Regions from separate parts of the Caldibacillus debilis DSM 16016 genome, predicted to be linked through region 3. Evidence: riboswitches for the same ligand, from Rfam matches in the RefSeq annotation. Region 3 holds a riboswitch; each other region holds the start of a gene.
What was found. Region 3 has a riboswitch for thiamine pyrophosphate ahead of thiM (hydroxyethylthiazole kinase). Riboswitches for the same ligand answer to the same signal wherever they lie in the genome.
Positions count from the first base shown of each region.

Region 1: linked by a shared signal. The riboswitch ahead of A3EQ_RS0115770 (ABC transporter substrate-binding protein) and the one ahead of thiM (hydroxyethylthiazole kinase) in region 3 are both predicted to bind thiamine pyrophosphate.
Region 2: linked by a shared signal. The riboswitch ahead of thiT (energy-coupled thiamine transporter ThiT) and the one ahead of thiM (hydroxyethylthiazole kinase) in region 3 are both predicted to bind thiamine pyrophosphate.

Region 1 is NZ_KB912913.1:185,782-191,810, reverse strand. Features, by position in the region: gene A3EQ_RS0115785 (ABC transporter ATP-binding protein) at 131-865, opposite strand; gene A3EQ_RS0115780 (ABC transporter permease) at 1,292-2,065, opposite strand; gene A3EQ_RS0115775 (thiamine-binding protein) at 2,062-2,352, opposite strand; gene A3EQ_RS0115770 (ABC transporter substrate-binding protein) at 2,411-3,418, opposite strand; TPP riboswitch at 3,557-3,666, opposite strand; gene A3EQ_RS0115755 (Nramp family divalent metal transporter) at 4,116-5,384, opposite strand; gene A3EQ_RS0115745 (SDR family oxidoreductase) at 5,936-6,029, opposite strand, start outside.
Region 2 is NZ_KB912882.1:80,414-86,442, forward strand. Features, by position in the region: gene A3EQ_RS0106260 (dipeptidase) at 1-1,348, shown strand, start outside; gene A3EQ_RS0106265 (Cof-type HAD-IIB family hydrolase) at 1,452-2,336, shown strand; gene thiT (energy-coupled thiamine transporter ThiT) at 2,384-2,956, opposite strand; TPP riboswitch at 3,034-3,142, opposite strand; gene A3EQ_RS0106280 (winged helix-turn-helix transcriptional regulator) at 3,531-3,863, shown strand; gene A3EQ_RS0106295 (YceI family protein) at 4,847-5,383, opposite strand; gene A3EQ_RS0106300 (YrvL family regulatory protein) at 5,731-6,029, shown strand, end outside.
Region 3 is NZ_KB912891.1:234,793-240,821, forward strand. Features, by position in the region: gene A3EQ_RS0111250 (zinc-dependent alcohol dehydrogenase family protein) at 75-1,115, shown strand; gene A3EQ_RS0111255 (MFS transporter) at 1,685-2,893, opposite strand; TPP riboswitch at 3,075-3,185, shown strand; gene thiM (hydroxyethylthiazole kinase) at 3,316-4,125, shown strand; gene thiD (bifunctional hydroxymethylpyrimidine kinase/phosphomethylpyrimidine kinase) at 4,337-5,152, shown strand; gene thiE (thiamine phosphate synthase) at 5,158-5,814, shown strand.

The DNA of each region.
Region 1 (6,029 bases), on a different contig from region 3:
TGCAACGCCTACCAAACATTCAGCATGCCGGCTTCTCCCGCGGCCGCTTCGTTTACACATCCGCTTTTTTCGGCCTTCAATTCATTCAGCGGCCACATCGGCTTCTTCGCCAAACCGGCCCGTCCCTATCCTATTTGCCGTTTAATTCCCGCAAAAGGCTCCGCTTGAAGGGCAAATAATCGTCCGACAGGAGCCATTCTTCCCTTTTCTCCCTTTCCCGCGGAACGGTGAACACATGCTTTACCTTGGCCGGCTTGCGGCTTAGGACGATGATTTTGTCGGACAAAAGTGCCGCCTCGTCCAAATTATGGGTGATGAAAAGGATCGTGCGCCTGTTTCCGCTCCAAACGGACAACAGCCATTTCTGCATGTCCCGGCGGGTGAAGTCGTCCAAAGCGGAAAAGGGTTCATCCATCAAAATGAGCGGTTTGGGGGTCAACAGGCTCCGGACGAAGGAAACCCGCTGCTTCATCCCCCCGGACAATTCATGGGGATATTTATTTTCATACCCGGAAAGGCCCGCTTTTTCGAGCATGCGCAGGGCCTCCCCTTCATTTCTGTCTCCTGCGATCTCCCCGCCGAGGAACGCATTCGCAAGGACGGTCCGCCAGGGAAACAAAGAAGGGGATTGGGGCATATAGCTGACGTGTCCCCGCATCCCGGTGATCTCCTTCCCCTCCAGGATCACGGATCCCGCATCGGGCCGGACGATTCCGCCGATGATGGAAAACAGGGTGCTTTTCCCGCAGCCGGACGGACCGACGATCGAGACGAATTCTCCTTCTTCGACGGAAAAATCGACCCCGCCCAACACGGCCGCTTCCCCGTAGGCCTTCGCCAGCCCTTCAACCTTCAAAAACGCCATCTCTTCTCACCCGCCTTATCAAGCGTCTTCCCGCATCCGGCACCCGGGCCGCCGAAAAACCTTGCAAAATTCAAACATGGTTTTGCCGCCGAAGTGCTGGCCTGTCCATCATGCGAAGGGGGGGGATGCTTCCGGCAGCCGCGGGCTCTTGCAAGCCTTCCGGGCGCGTGCGGATCTTTCTCCGGAAGGGATCCGGACGGAAAACCCAAGCAAAGGTTAAGTTCGAATCATTGTGTGAAATTCGGCTTCCCGTTCGGCGGACTCTAGGTTTGGCAATATTGAGCCGTTTCACGTCAGCCCTTTTGGCACTTCGTCAAAAAACGACGGATTGAGAAAGGGGCCTCCCCTCCGGCCGGCGATCGCAGTCCGGGTGCACCGATGACCGGAATGGAACCCAAACGTCCGCCGGCGGATTTCAGCCCCTCTTCATCGTCTTTCCTTCTCCCTTTCTTCCGGTTTCCATTTCACCGTCTTTTTCTCCAGCCAGCCGATGAGACCGAAATAGACCAGGCTCAAGAAAACGACGAGAAAGATGGACAAGAAGACCCGGTCCGTGCGGAAGGCGGATTGGGCAAGGGTCATGTATACCCCCAATCCCTCCTTCGCCCCGAGCCATTCGGAGACGACCGCCCCCATGACGCTGTAGGAGGCGGAAATTTTCAACCCGGAAAACAGGAAAGGCAAGGCATGGGGGCATTCCAGTTTCCGGAAGATTTGTCCTTTGCTTGCGCCGGCCATTTCCATGTAGTGCATCAATTCCGGGCTCGTCTGCCGGAACCCGTCCAAGGTGCTGACGGCGACCGGGAAAAAGCAAACGAGGGTAATCACGATGATTTTCGGAAGCACCCCGAAGCCGAACCAGATGACGAGCAGCGGGGCAAGCACGATCAACGGAATATTTTGCGAAATGATCAAAAACGGATAAAGGCTTTTCCGCAGCAACGGGACGAGGTGAAGCGCCGCCGCCGTCCCCGCCCCGGTCAAACAGCCGATGAGATAACCGAAAAAGGATAGGCGGGCCGTGGCCGCCAAATGCCCGGCGTACTCCCTCCAGCCGAAGATCCCTTCCCGGAGGATTGCGGACGGGGCCGGAAGAAGCCAGGCGGGCACGGAAAATATCCGCACCGCCCCTTCCCAAAGGAACAGCGACAGAATAAGGACGAGAACGGGAGGCCCGCCCTCCCGGATCCTTTTCCTCAACGGTATTTCGCCGTCAATTCGTCCATTGACGCGCCTCCCGGTTTATAAAAGATCTTCACCTCGGAAAGGACGCTCGGGCATCCTTTTTCAATCATTTTCCGGTGCATCCGGTCAACGATGTCCAACAGTTCCCGCAAATCCCCTTCCATCGTCGTTTCCAGCGGATGGACCTCGTATTTGGCCTTCGAATCGGCGATCACTTGAATGGCTTCATCCACCAGCGAATAGGTGTCTTCTTCATTCCGCGTTCTTGGGATGATTTGAATGCTGACAAGCGCATCGGCCATCGGTATTGCCTCCTCCATTTAGATTAAAGCAAACGGTTCCCCTCGGTGCCGGAGGTTCTCATTCCTCCGGCAAAAACTCGTTGGTAAAGGCCTTTTCGGCGTCGAGGGGCTTTTCCAAAAGCCCGTTTTCATACATCCATTCCGCATAGTTTTTCCAGACTTCCAGTTTCTGTTCCCCCCATCGTTCGGCGTCGTCCTGGTATTTTTTGGACAACCATTTTTGGCTTTCCCGGACGAGCTCAGCATCCAGTTCGGGGACCGCCCCGATCAAAATGTCCGCGGCTTCATCGGGGTGATCGATCGCGAAACGGTATCCTTTTGAAACGGCGGCCAAAAATTTCCGGACCGTTTCCGGGTTTTTCCCGATCATCGCCTCACTCGCGACAAGGACAGGCGTATAATAATCCAATTTTTCGCTGTAATCGGTCAAATAGACGATGTGAATCGGCACGTTCCGCAGCTTCGCTTCCACGCCCGTCCAACCGTAATAGATCCAAACGAAGTCGATATCCTTTTTTACGGCGGTAAAAAAGTCGGTATCGCCGATGTTGACGAACTTCACCTTGTCCACATCGGCCCCCTCCTGCTTCATGAGCGAAGCCAAAACGGCCCTTTCCACGGGCGATCCCCATCCGCCGTATGTTTTCCCTTCAAAGTCCTTCGGCGAGGTGATCTTTTTTTCCGCTAAGGAAGCAAATCCGGAGGTGTTGTGCTGGATGACGGCGGCGATGGAAACGATCGGGACATCCTGGATCCGGGCCTGGGTGACGGCTTCCTGGTAGCTCACCCCGAAATCCGCCCGGCCGGAGGCGACCAACTGCTCGGCGGGGACTTCCCCGGGCATGAGGATTTCCACATCCAGCCCCTCATCCTTGAAGTATCCCTTTTCCTTTGCCACGTACAGCCCGGTATGGTTGGTGTTCGGCGTCCAGTCCAAAGCGACGGTAATCTTTTCCGCGGGTTTCGTTTTCCCGTCCTCTTTTCCCGCATCCCCTCCCTTGCCGGAGCAGGAGGCGAATACAATCGTCGCCAGGCTTAATAGAAACAGCATCCTCCATTTTCCCATGAAAAAATCCCTCCTTGTCGTTTGCCGTTTGCGGAGGGAGGTATCCCGGCGGTTTCCCGGGCAGGAAAGGAAAGCGGCGTCTAAACAAAAATCCCGGGAAACACCCCGGGGAACATACTTATCCGCTGCAAAATTGAAATTGCAGGCCAGTATGTTCCCTACGCTGGTATGAACCAGATCAGGTTCGAAGGGTCTGTATCTCACGGATACACTCTCAACCGGCAACACCGGTTCCCCCACAAACTGGCATCCTTATTGGATTGTCCTTTCATCTTTAACTATGGCATAAAAAGATGCGGAGGGCAAGCCTTTTTCATCAAGCGGAAGCATCGGGCCGCATACGACCGTCGGATGCTTTTCATAAAATGCGAGCATCATCTTCAACGAAGACAGCCGATGCGGTACCCGGTCTATTTACATTCTTTTCCATAAATATGGAAACCCGGCCTGCCCGGGCAAGCGGCGCTCCGCCCATCCCCGCCACCAGCCATAAAAGGAAGCCGCCGAACCGCCTCCCGTTTTTCATTTCCACGCTTACCATCCTTGAAACCTGATCGCCGGACCTTTTCCCCGGTCCGCGTGCTGCGCCTTCCTGCCAACCACCGGCATTCCTTCCGCAGAAAATAGGTCAGCCTGACCGGGCGGAAGAGCGAGGAATGAAGCGCCGTCTCCGGGGGTATGACGGCCCGGATCCGGTTCAGTCGAAAAGCCCTTTCAATTCGTTTACGGCAAGCACCGCGAAAAGCAAAAGGTTCAACAGGAGGAAGAGGTTCGAAAGCCAATGGTTCCGGACTTTCGCATCGGGCACCAGAGCTTTTCTGTTCAACAAATAGAGCAAGGTGAACGCCAAAAACGGCATGAACAACGAACCCAAGGCCCCGTAAACCAGGATCAGGCCGACCGGTTTTCCGAAGAAGTGCAGGAGCATCGGCGGGAAGGTGAGCCAAAACACGTAAAACTTATAGGCCTTCGTCCCGCTCAAACGCCGCTTTTCGATGCCGGTGTTCCGCACCGTGTGGACAAAATCGGCGAACAGGTACGAGACGCCGTTCAAGACGCCGAGCAGGGACGTGAACGATGCGGCCCAAAACCCGATCAAAAACACCCAGCGGAAGGCAGGCGACAATTCATTTCCCAAAATCGCCGCGAAATCGACGAGCCCTTTTTCGCCTTCGATGGTCGCATCCGTCCCGTAAAGCAATGCGGCACCCAAAATCAAGAGGGAAACCGTAAAGAGGGCGGTGACCAAATAGGCGATCCCCGAATCGTATCGAACGGCGCGGACGAACCCTAGCCCCTGCCACTTCTTTTCCTGGAGCCAGTAACCGTAGGAGGCCAGCGTGATCGATCCGCCGACCCCGCCGATCAAACCGAGGGCGTATAACAGCGAACCTTCAGGCAAGGATGGCGCCGCCGTATGGATCACGCCGCCGAGCTCGGGAAGGACGATGACGGCCGACCCGACAACTGTGACGAACATCACCCCGACGAGCACGTTCATCACGTTTTCAAAGGCGCGAAATTTCCCCTGCCAAACGAGTGCGAAGCCGGCCAGGGAATTGATAACCGCCCAGCCCCAGAGGGGAAGCTGCGGAAACATGGCCGTCATCGCCAAGGCGCATGAAGAGGCGACGGCCGCCCCATAAACGAAGCCCCAAATCACGATGTAAATCCCGAAATAACCGGTCGCCCATTTCCCCATCCGCTTCCAGCCGTCCAGAATCGTCGTGCCGGTCGCCAGATGCCAGCGCCCGACCCCTTCATTGAGCACAAACTTCAAGACGGCGCCGACGAGGATGGCCCAGACGAACACAAGGCCGTAATTGGTTCCGGCAACCAGGGCCGCAACGAGATCGCCGGCCCCGACCCCCGTTGCGGCGACGAGCAGTCCGGGCCCGATTATGGCCCGTTTTTTCGGGATTTCCGGTTTTGTGGAAGTTTGCGGCGTGTGGTTCAAACCTTCCATTCTCCCAACCCCTTCCGTCCGTAGTTGATGCAGGAATCCCCTTGATTTCCCCCATCCGGACCGCTCATTGAACCGGCGGGTTCCCGTTCCTTCGCCTCCCATCCTTTCCGGTTTTCACTTGCCGGCCAATCCGGGCAGCGCTTTCAATCCTGCGGACGGTTCATCGGTTTTAATGTCATTTTATTATACTCAAGCGAAAATATCCATCCGGTGGCCGGAAAATCGAATCTGGAGTGGACAGTGGACAACCGGACCTGCCGCGGGAAGACGGATCGGAAAGCCGGACGCTCCTGTCATCCGACGGCTTGGCCCATCCTACCGGATGATGCGCCCGCAGGTTCTCTCCTCTTTGGCCCTCCCTTGTCCGCCACACCAAAATCCCGCTGATGAAAGGAACGTCAACCCCTTTTCCCATTACTCACCGGCGCAGGCCCCGGCCATCCCCCGACCGTTCCTCGCCCGTCTTTTGCCGCCGTACATTCGTTTCCAACAAATATTCGCGCTACGATGCCTTCCGGCAAATGAATCCCATCTTCTCCCGCCGGCAAACTCTAACCGCCCAATTTTTTCAGGACCGCCCTTTCCACGAGCCGCCAGGGAAGCAGCGCTTTCCACCGGTACAGGGAGCGCGCCCCCTTCCCCACC
Region 2 (6,029 bases), on a different contig from region 3:
GAAAAACAGGGATGAGCATCTCCGGCAGCTGAAGGAATTTTTATCGATTCCGAGCATCAGCTCCCTGTCGGTACATAAAGAAGACGTGCAAAAATGCGCCGAGTGGCTGGCGGATCAATGCCAATCGATCGGCCTGGAAAACGTCCGGGTGTTTCCGACGAAAGGCCATCCCGTCGTGTATGCCGATTGGCTCCATGCGGAAGGGGCTCCCACCGTCCTCATTTACGGCCATTACGACGTGCAGCCGGTCGACCCCCTCGATTTATGGGAAACGCCACCTTTTGAGCCCGTCATCCGGGATGAAAAAATTTACGCCCGGGGCTCCTCTGACGACAAGGGCCAAGTCTTCATGCATATCAAGACGCTGGAAGCCCTGCTCAAGACGGAGGGCAAGCTTCCGGTCAATGTCAAGCTGATCATCGAGGGGGAAGAGGAAATCGGCAGCCCCCATCTGCCCGAATTTGTCGAGGAACATCAACAGCTTCTTGCCGCGGACTGCCTGGTGATATCCGACACGGACATGATCGCCGAAGGACGGCCGAGCATCTGCTACGGATTGAGGGGACTGGCCGGTTTGCAAATCGATTTGACTGGGCCCAAGAAGGATCTGCACTCGGGCCAATACGGCGGCGGCGTGCAAAATCCGGCCCACGCCCTGGCGGAGCTGATCGCATCCTTCCACGACGAAAAGGGAAGGGTGGCGGTGGAAGGCTTCTACGATCGGGTGGCTGAAATTTCCGAGGCGGAAAGAAAGGCGCTGGCCGCCCTAGACTTGGATGAGGAAGAGATCCGCAAAGAGCTGGGTGTGCCCGAACTTTACGGCGAAGAAGGGTATACCTACGTAGAAAGAACGTCGGTCCGCCCGACATTGGAAGTCAACGGCATGTTCAGCGGATTCCAGGACGAAGGGATCAAGACCGTCCTGCCGGCGAAGGCCACCGCAAAAATCACATGCCGCCTCGTGCCCGACCAGGATCCGGAAGAAATCCTGCAATTAATTGAAAAACATATCGAAAAACATTTGCCGAAGGGCGTCACATACCAAGTGACCCGTTTCGACAAGGGGGAACCGTTCGTAACGCCGCTGGACCATCCCGCCATTCAAGCGGCGGCCAGGGCTTATGAAAAGGTTTATAAGGTGCCGGTCACCTTCACGAGAAGCGGCGGATCCATTCCCATCGTCGCCACCTTCCATAAACTGCTGAACCTTCCCGTCGTCCTGATGGGCTTTGGACTGCCTTCGGAAAACGTCCACTCCCCGAATGAGCACTTCCATCTGGAAAACTTCGACAAAGGCCTGTTGACCCTTTCGATCTACTGGCATGAATTGAATAATTCCCTCCGGTGACGGGGATTTTTCCCCGTTACCCGGTTTTTTGCGCCTTTTTTCGTTCCGGGAAAACCGTTATAATGGGGAAGGAACGGTTCCGCTTCAAGAAAAAGAAAAAGGTGTGAGAAAATTGATCAAATGCATTGCGACGGACATGGACGGCACCCTTTTGAATATGGATCAAACCATCAGCAAAGAGAACGCGGAGGCGATCCGGACGGCCAGGAAAAGGGGCGTCGAAGTCATCGTTTGTACGGGGAGGTCCTATGAAGGCGCCCGTTTTCCGTTGACGGAAGCCGGGCTGGAATGTTTCCTGATCTGCATGAACGGCGCCCAAATCCGCACCTTTGACGGGGAGATCCTTTCTTCCATTCCCCTCGATCCGGCAATCGTCCGGAGCGTCCATCCGATCCTCGAAAAATATCAAATCTATTACGAGATGTATACGAACAAAGGGCAGCTTTCCACCGAATACGAACATGCGGTGGCCACGGTGGCCGACATCCTTTCCAAAATCGGCAATTTCCCCTCGTTCAAGAAGGTGATGGAGGGAGTCATCACCCGTTTCGCCAAAGGAAAAATAAAATTCGTCGGGGACTACGGGCCCATCTTTTCCGATCCCTCCTACGAAATCTATAAAATCATCGCCTTTTCTTTAAACGAGGAAAAACTGGAACGGGCAAGAGAGGAACTGCAAAGGATCGGCGGAATCGCCATCAGCTCCTCATGGCACAACAATTTGGAGATCACCGATATCCGGGCCCAAAAAGGGATCGCCCTGGAAACATTCGTCGCCTTAAAAGGCTGGTCATTAAAGGAGACGATGGCCATCGGGGACAACTACAACGACGTCTCCATGTTGGAACGGGCGGGCTTTTCCGTCGCCATGGGAAACGCGCCGGAGGATATCAAAAAAATCTGCCATTACGTCACGGACACAAACGACAACCACGGGTTCAGCAAGGCGGTATACAAGATCCTCGAGATGAACGAACAAGCGATATAACGAATGTACGCCAAACCAAAAAGGGTGCCCGATGTTTCGGGCACCCTTCATTTCACCGATTGGGTCAAAAGGCGGGGCGCAGTGCCTAAAACCAGGATCAGGACGATATAGCAGAACAAGGCCGATCCGAGCATGGTCATCCCGTTGATGACGAAGGAATAGGCGATCGCTCCCCACAGCGTGGAACTGGCTTCCGCCCAAAAGATGAATCCGGCGATGAAATGCCAAAAATAACGGGCAAAACTTCCGATAAATACGGCCGCGAACAAAAGCCACGCCCGCCCTTTCCAGTTTCCTTCCCGGAAACTTTTTTGGACGGCCCCTTTCAAAACCCCGGCAAAGCCGATGCAGGAAAAGGCGACAAAATATTCGATGAACCCTTGCAGAGGCGTTAAAATATAAGCGTCTCCCGTGATCACCTGAAGCAGGCCCCACAAAAATCCGCCGGCAAACCCCGCGGTTATCCCCCAACGAAAGGCGAGAAGAAAGATCGGTACCATTGCGAAAGAAATGGAAATGTTCGGAGTGGGATTGACGGACGGGAGAATATCCAGCACGTAGGCGAGCCCCGCCATGATCGCCGTTTCAATCAGCGCCTGCAAACTCAGTTTTTTTCGCATAAAAAAACCTCCTATGATTTTTTTGAACGTTCCATAGGAGAAAGCTGAAAAAGGCACGGCTTATCCCTGATAAACCCGCCGTTCGCTTTCCACAATCCCTGCGCTAGCATTACCTAGATCAGGTACGAAGGGTCTGAACTTAAAAAAGTTCACTCTCAGCCGAAAACAGCTCCCCCTGTGGAAACGTCGATTCAATTTTCACATCCATTATAGAATAATCCGGACCGAAAGGGAAGATGCAAAATGAAGGGCGTGCCGGGCAAAAGGGTTGCGCCGCCGGGTTTTCGTCGAAGTTTCCGTCCATTCTTCGCCGGAAATCATCGTGACCGAACGGCGGCCGCTTTTTCCGCCATCCCCGCGGCCGCAAGCGCGCAGCCTTTCCGGCAGATTTCGCGTTCGCTTTTCGGGGTTAGCAGATCCCGCTCCCTCCCCTTCCCCCGGATATCAAGGGAAACGAACGGCCGTTCCCGGCCAACAAGAAAATGTAAAGCCGATCCATTTACTTACTATTGGTAAGAAGGTATAATTTTTATAACGAGGGGTGGACGGGAGTTTCAGGGTTGGAGGTGGAATTATGAAAAGCTCGCTTTGCCCGAAGATGGAAAAAACGCTGGAAATGATCAGCAAACGCTGGACGGGTCTCATCATCTTCCAACTGCTGAAGGGCCCGCAGCGTTTTTGTGAAATAGAAAACGCCATCCCGATCAGCGGGCGGCTTTTGTCGGAACGGCTGAAGGAACTGGAACATGAAGGAATCGTCTCCCGGAAAGTCTTTCCGGAGGTGCCCGTCCGGGTGGAATATTCCCTTACGGAAAAAGGGAAAGCCTTTCGGCCGATCATGGAAGAGATCCAAAAATGGGCCGAAAAATATATGGAGGTCGATCCGCAGCCTGTCAGCAAACGCTGAAAATACCGGATAAACCGTCGGTTTCCGCCAAAACCGGATACGGCGGCGGGTCCGGTGCCGGGTTGCCTCCCTGGTCCCTTCGGTTTCGCCTTCACTGGGGAAAAAGACCACCTGTCGGGAGAAGGCGGACGGGCATAAACCCCTTCCGCCCGTTCCGTTGCGTCCCTCCTGGGTGCCCGAAGGGAGCCGGCGTCCCCTTGCTTTTGGGGTGGTGCGCACCGCGGAAACGGAAGGCGGCCGGCGAATTCCGCCGGAAAACACGGACGCCGTTTCAGACGGCTGCGTCCGGATGCGTTCCCGGGATGCCCAAGACCGGAGGCCTGCCCGGCCGCCAAAGGTTTTGCCGGAAATGCGGCAGAGGCGGAAACACGGATCGTCCGCCCCCTTATCCGGGGATGTGCGGCGGAGATGGCAACCAAAACCGGAAGACGGTCCGGAGATTTGAACAAGCAGGACCAAAGGGCCCAGGATATGGGAAGGGCGGAATCCGTTCCGCGGCGTGACGGAGGCTTCCGGTTCCTTTGGGAAAAAACCGGGCGGCTTCCGGGGAAGCCCGAAAAAATCCGGGAAGGGATCCGGGAAAGATCCGCAACCCCGCCGGCATCGGCGATGGAAGCGATCGGGCCTTTTTCCCGCCGCTTAGACCGGAAAGCGCGGTTGGATTTTACAAGCCGTTTTGCAATCGGTTTCATTCAGTTAAAATCGGCCTGCCGCTGCATACGGCCGTTGCGGACCGGGCCGCCCCTCCGCCCCGGTTCATCCGGCATGCGCCTAAGAACCGCCGGGACCGTTTGGCCGTATCCATTTCCATGAGCAAAAAAATTTGAAAATCGGAGGAGAAAAAGCCGTTTCCCCCTTGCAAACGGGATTATTTTCCGGATCTCTGCTGCGCAGCCCCTGTCTTGAGCACCGCCCTTCGATCATCAAAGAAAAAACCGCACCCTGGACCGTCCATCGGACGCCGGGTGCGGTTTTGCTTCCGCTTATTCTGCCCTTGCGGCTTCAATGTGCACGGTGATTTTCACTTCTTCGCCCACGAGCACACCGCCGGTTTCCAAAGCCACGTTCCATACCAGGCCGTAATCCTTCCGGTTAATGGTGCCGGTGACCGTGAATCCCGCCTTTTCGTTGCCGCTCAGCGGATCTTTGGCCAGGCCTTCAAATTCCGCAACGAAGGTTTCCTTGCGGGTCACGCCGCGGATCGTCAAATCCCCCGTGACATGATAGCTGGAATCGTCCTTTCTGGTAATTTCCGTCGCTTTGAAGGTGATATTAGGATATTGTTCCGCATTGAAGAAATCGGCGGATTTCAGATGGTTGTCCCGGTCGGTATTTCTCGTATCGATGCTGTCCACTTCCACGGAAAACTCGATGTCTGCCGTCGTTAAATCGTTGGGGTCCGCTTCGATATTCGCGGAAAAACGTTGGAACGTCCCGTTAACCCGCGAAATCATCATGTGCTTTACCGAAAAATCCACTTGGCTGTGCGCAGTGTCCAATACCCATTTACTTTTTCCCATATATATACCTCCTAAAAGTTACTTACTTTATGTAAGTTTATAGTCAATTGTTAGTATAGGGGATATCCGCCGGATTGTCAATCATCTTGTCAGAAGATTTTCATTCCGGACGACCGGCGTGCGTCGCTGCTGTTTTATGGAGGAAAGGCGCGCTTTCCGGAAGATCAATCCCTTCCCATCTTTTCCCCGCCGTACGGAAACGATTCGTCTCATTCCTCATTTCCCTATTTTCTGTATTATCGCTCAAGTCGGACAGTTTAATTGATGGTTTTCACATGGGCCGATTTTTTTTATACTTGACTTATACGGGCATGTTCCGCCCATGAGAAACGCAGGGTGCGAAACGGATGAAAAAGAAAGATTCCTTGAAAAACGTTCCGGTTCATGAAAAAGTGATGATTTTTTCGCTGATCGGCCTGGCCATCCTCCTTGCGCTGGGAGGCCTGTTCCTTTTCTTTTTTCTTGCGGTGAAGGGGCTATTTTTTCTCTTCGGCGTCCGCTGCGACAACGGGGACGTCCTTTGGTTCGTCCTTTGGTTCCTCTTTTTCGATACCATCTTTGATCTGTTGAAGTACGGGGGAAAATTTGCAATGGAATACTTGCCCCTGCATAAAACCCAAATGGCCGTCTTGCTCTTTCTCTTTTA
Region 3 (6,029 bases):
TCCGAACGTTGGTTTATTTTCATTTAAAATAAAAATGGGCTTTCCAAAAGAAAAAACGATGGAGGGAAAGAGAAATGAAAGCATTAACATTCGTTGCCCCGGGCAAGAAAGAATTGGTGGAAAAGCCGAAACCGGAAATCCAAAAACCGACGGATGCCATCGTGAGAATTACGAAAACGACGATCTGCGGCACCGACCTGCACATCCTGGCCGGCGACGTCCCTGCCGTGACGAGCGGCCGTACGTTGGGCCATGAAGGGGTCGGGATCGTGGAAGAAGTCGGCGAAGGCGTGAAAAACTTTAAAAAGGGCGACCGCGTCCTGATTTCCTGCATCACCTCCTGCGGAAAATGCGAAAACTGCAAGAAGGGGCTGTATGCCCACTGCGAAGACGGCGGCTGGATCCTCGGCCATTTGATCGACGGGACGCAAGCGGAATATGTCCGGATTCCCCATGCGGACAACAGCTTGTACCACATTCCGGAAGGAACCGATGAAGAAGCCCTCGTCATGTTGAGCGATATTCTGCCCACCGGATTTGAAATCGGCGTTTTAAACGGAAAGGTGCAGCCCGGACATACGGTTGCGATCATCGGGGCCGGCCCGGTCGGGATGGCTGCGCTGTTGACCGCCCAATTCTATTCACCGGCGGAAATCATCATGGTCGATTTGGATGACAACCGTCTGGAAGTGTCCAAAACCTTCGGTGCGACCCATACCATTAACAGCAGTGACGGAAAAGCCGTGGAAAAGATCATGGAATACACCGGCGGAAAAGGCGTCGACGTGGCCATGGAAGCCGTCGGCATCCCCGCAACCTTCGACATTTGCCAACAAATTTTGAAACCGGGCGGATATTTGGCCAACCTCGGGGTCCATGGCAAACCGGTCGAATTCCATATCGAAAAACTTTGGATCTCCAACATCACGCTGACCACCGGCTTGGTGAACACCACCTCGACGCCGATGCTGCTAAAAACGGTCCAATCGAAAAAATTGCGACCGGAAAAATTGATCACCCATCGTTTTGCCTTTAAAGACATTATGGAAGCTTATGAAATCTTTGGAAATGCGGCAAAAAATAAAGCCTTAAAGGTCATTATCTCCAACGATTGACCAGGATGAACTCTCGGCGAAGGGAGCGGACGTTTTCCGCTCTCTTTTTAATTGCGAGGCTTGTTTGGTGGCGCGGCCGGACAGCAGGAACTCCGTCATGCCGCCTGCGGGCTCCCGGAATCGCCGCGGGACTGGGTACTTAATATTCAGCCGCCCGCAATTTGAAATAGCGGACGGCGAACCGCCGCCTCACTGCAGAAAAAGGGAAGAGGGCCAAATCTGCCAAAGGCACAACGGGCCCCCGATTGGGAAGGAGAAACCTGCCAACATAGGGTCGAAGGCTGTCCGCAATGATATGGCTCCCCTTAAGGCAGACAGGTTGCAAAATAAAAATCTATACGTTCTTAAGAGGAGTTTTTTATCTAATAATCATTGCGGGATGGCAAAAAAACTGCCGGACGTCATCGCGGATACGTACCGAGTTTTTGTCCAATCATTGAGGGACAGCCCCTTCATTGGGTGCATATCCCTCCGTTATGCCCGGGGACTGCCGGCCCCGATGGCGGCCATGCCCTCCGGCGGGCCGGTTTTGCCGCGGGACGCTTCCGCCGCTTCATCGGCAGCCGGCTCTAGGCCGTTTTTCCCGCTTTCAACAACACTTTGTTGCCCGTCAGGAAAAATCCCTGCAGGAACAAGACCAAGCCGGTTCCGATCAGCAGCCATTCGATCCTGATCATGTCCGCGACGGGTCCGAAAACGAGCATTCCCAACGGCATCATTGAGGTTGAGATCATCGTGAATATTCCGAACACTCTTCCCAAAAAGTCGCTTTCCACTTTTTCCTGCAATAAAACGGTGGCGGGCGTATTAAAGATCGGCAACGTCACCCCGAGAATGCCCATGAAAAGTAAATAGATCCAGAAATACGGAATGACGCCGAGGGCAAATGTGCAAATTCCGAAGATAAAAGTGGCGAGGGCCATCGTATGGGTCCTGTTTCGGAATCCTCCCCAATAAGCCATGAACGCTCCGCCCAGCATCATGCCGATGGAGAAAACGACTTCAATGGCCGTCAGCCGCCAAACATCGTCTCCGAAACTCCGGGCGACTTGCAGGGGAGTCAAGAAGGAAACAGGGGCGATCAGGAAAAAGAATATCGCGAAAAACAGAAAAAACTGTTTTAAAAAATCGTGTTTTTTTATAAACAGGATCCCTGTCCGCATGTCCCGGAAATAGCCGACTTTCTCCTTGAGCCGGGCCTTTTCATGGACCGGGACGTGCAAATAAGTGAGCAAAATGAAGATGGCGATCGCGGCGGTTATCACATCGATAAAGAAAATGATTTCAATGGATGCGACCGTCAGCAGCGCCCCGCTGACCATGGGCGCCACGAGGGTGACGAGGGCTTGCATGCTCCCGTTTGCGCCGTTCGCCTTCGTCAGCTTATCTTCCGGCACGATTTGCGGCAAAATCGCCCCTACAGCAGGATTTTGCACGGCCGTTCCGACTGCCCGGACAGCGGATATGACGAAAAACAGCCATAAGGCATCATATCCCGCCAAAAAAAGAACGGCCAACAACAGAGTGACCATGGCGATCATGGCGTCCGCCAGAATGATAAGCAGTTTCCGGCTGTACCGGTCGGCCCATACCCCGGCGAATGGGGAAAGGAAAAAGGTCGGGAGAAAACCGCAAATGATGTAGAGGGTCATCATAAACCCGGATTTGGTATGCAGGGTGATATACCACATGATCGCATATTGGACCAAAGCCGAACCGAAGAGGGATATCGTTTGGCTCCCCAGAAAAAGGATCAGGTTCCGTTTCCAATGATTCATTTCTTGCCACTCTCCTTTTACTTAACGCGCATTTTCCCTGACGTATCGGTTGCGCTGGGAGAACAGAATTTTAGCATAATTTTTAAGAAAAGAAAAGGAATCCCATTTTTTTAGCCGTTTCTATATACATTCCCGGCCGGATATGATATACTTCCTTACAAATTGATCATCATGCGATTGCCATAACTACTAGGGGTGCCCTTGGTGAGGGCTGAGAGAAAAACGGAAAGTTTTTCAACCCTTCGGACCTGACCCGGGTAATGCCGGCGTGGGAAAGTAGTTATTCTTTTCCGCTATTCGTTCGCAAACCAGGTCCCCAGGGATGCTGGTTTTTTTATTTTATTTGAAAAAGGATGGCTGAACCGGTATTTCTTTCGCAAAGCGATCCGCCGTTCTTTTTATCCTGGAGGAGGGGGAAAACGATGGATGCCCGTACCGTATGTGCGTTGCTCAACAGGATTCGGGAACAAAAACCGTTGATTCACAATATTACCAACATCGTCGTGGCGAATTTTTCCGCCAATGGCTTGCTGGCCCTTGGAGCCTCTCCCTTTATGGCTTCTTCCGAAAACGAGGCCGCGGAGGCCGCAAAAATGGCGGATGCCCTTGTCTTGAATATGGGAACGGTCGATGAAGCGATTTTGAAGGCGATGGTCAAAGCGGGGCGATCCGCCAATGCCCATGGAACCCCCGTCATCTTTGATCCGGTCGGCGCAGGGGCAACCCCTTACCGAAAGTTTGTCGCTAAAAGCCTTCTGGAAGAGCTGAAAATGACGATGATACGGGGCAATGCGGCGGAGATTTCCCAGCTGATCGGGGAACAGGGGGAGGTAAAGGGGGTCGATGCCGGAGATTTAAAAGGAAATCCGGCCGAATGGGCAAAAAGGGCGGCGAAACAATGGCAAACCGTGGTCATTGCGACCGGCAAAGATGATGTCATATCGGACGGTTCCAAAACCTTTCTCGTTCATAACGGACATCCCATCCTGACGCAAGTCACTGGAACGGGCTGCCTGCTGTCCGCCGTTGCCGGCGCTTTTGCCGCCGTCGAAAAGGACCCGGTAAAAGCGGCCGTATCGGCGGTGGTTTTTTACGGCGTTGCAGCGGAGATCGCAGCGGAAAAGAGCGGGAAACAGGGACCGGGCAGCTTCCAAATGGAATTTATCAATCAATTGGCCCTTGTTTCGGAAGCGGAAATTCTCCGACACGGTTCCTTTGAACAAATCGAATGACTTCGGGCAGGGGCAGTGCGGAAGGCAATTTCGGTCGCCGACGCCGCTTACTGATGGGATAAAGGCCTTCCTTGGCTTGAATCGGACACCAGGGGGAGACCGTCGGCGTATCCAATCCGGGGATGGGCAGGCAAGGGGGAATAGGGCGAAATGAATGATCATTTTTCAACCGATGCGGGCAACCCCAGTTTTGCAAAAGGAGGGATGACCGATGAAAAACGTTTCGAAAGCGTTGACCATCGCGGGTTCGGACAGCGGCGGCGGAGCGGGGATACAAGCAGACTTGAAAACGTTTCAGGAATTAAACGTATACGGCATGTCCGTGTTAACCGCGGTAACCGCTCAAAATACATTGGGCGTCCAAGCCGTATATCCGATGACGCCGGAAGCCGTCCGCCGACAAATCGATTCCATTGCCCAAGACATGGGAACCGACGCTTTGAAGACCGGCATGCTTTTCTCCGCTGAGATTATTGCTGCCGTGGCGGAAAAAATTCGCCAATACCAATGGGAAAAAGTGGTCGTGGATCCCGTCATGGTCGCCAAAGGCGGGGAGACATTGTTGGAATGGGAAGCCGTGGACAGCTTAAAAAACGATTTATTGCCGTTGGCCTGCCTGGTTACGCCGAATATTCCGGAGGCCGAAGTATTGACGGAAATGTCCATTCAAACGATGGAAGACAAAAAAGCCGCCTGCCAAAAACTGCACCGTCTCGGGCCCAAATGGGTGCTGATCAAAGGGGGGCATGATCGGGGGGACGATCAGGCCACCGATATCCTGTTCGATGGAAAGGAATTTTTCACATTCCAAAGCAAAAGGATTCCCACAAAAAATACCCACGGCACCGGATGCACCTTTTCCGCGGCCATTACGGCTGAGCTGGCAAAGGGAGCGGAGGTGCCGGATGCGGTGTCCGCGGCGAAAAAATTTATTGCAGCCGCCATTGAAAACGGCATCAAAATCGGCAAGGGGCATGGCCCGACGAATCATTGGGCGCATAGACTAAAAGGGGATGAGTCCAATTGAAGAGAATGAATGAAAAAGCATTGCGGGAAGCCTTGAAACTCTATTTTGTGATGGGGAGCGCGAATTGCCGGGAAGAACCGGCCGAAGTTTTGAAGAAGGCGATAGCCGGGGGAATTACAATGTTTCAATTTCGGGAAAAAGGAAAAGGCGCTTTGACGGGTGCCGAAAAATTCGCATTGGCGGAAGAGCTTCACTATATTTGCAAAAAGGCGGGCATCCCTTTTATTGTGGATGACGATATTCCGTTGGCCCTTGCGTTAAACGCGGACGGTGTGCACATCGGGCAAGAGGATGAGCCCATCGAGCGGGCGCGGGAAAAAATCGGTGACCGGATATTGGGCGTATCCGTCCATCGTGCGGAAGAAGCCAAAGCGGCCATTGAAAAGGGGGCGGATTATCTTGGGGTCGGACCGATTTTCCCGACGAAGACGAAGGAAGATGCCCGATCGGCCATAGGTACGGGCCTCATCAGAAAATTGCGTTCGGAAGGATACACCATTCCGATGGTGGGCATCGGCGGCATTCAACCGGAAAATGCCGCTTCCGTTATGGAGGCCGGCGCGGACGGAGTCGCCGTCATCAGCGCCATCAGTGCGGCCGAGAATGTGGTCCGGGCGGCGAAAACATTAAAAAAATGCGTATTATTGAAGAGCAAAAGGTAAAAAGCCGCATCGGCCGGCGGAATGATGGGGAAAAGCCGTTATGTCATCCTGACGCTTTCCCGCCGAGCCGGATGAAACAAGCGGGAGGTTGTTCATGTCAATATCCCGAGACCGGGTCCGGGATTTTTTTATTCCGCCCGTGTTCACATGGGAAGATATGTCGATGGGGCCGCCGGAGACATTATCTGCCGGATGAAATCGGCGGGGGATCCGGG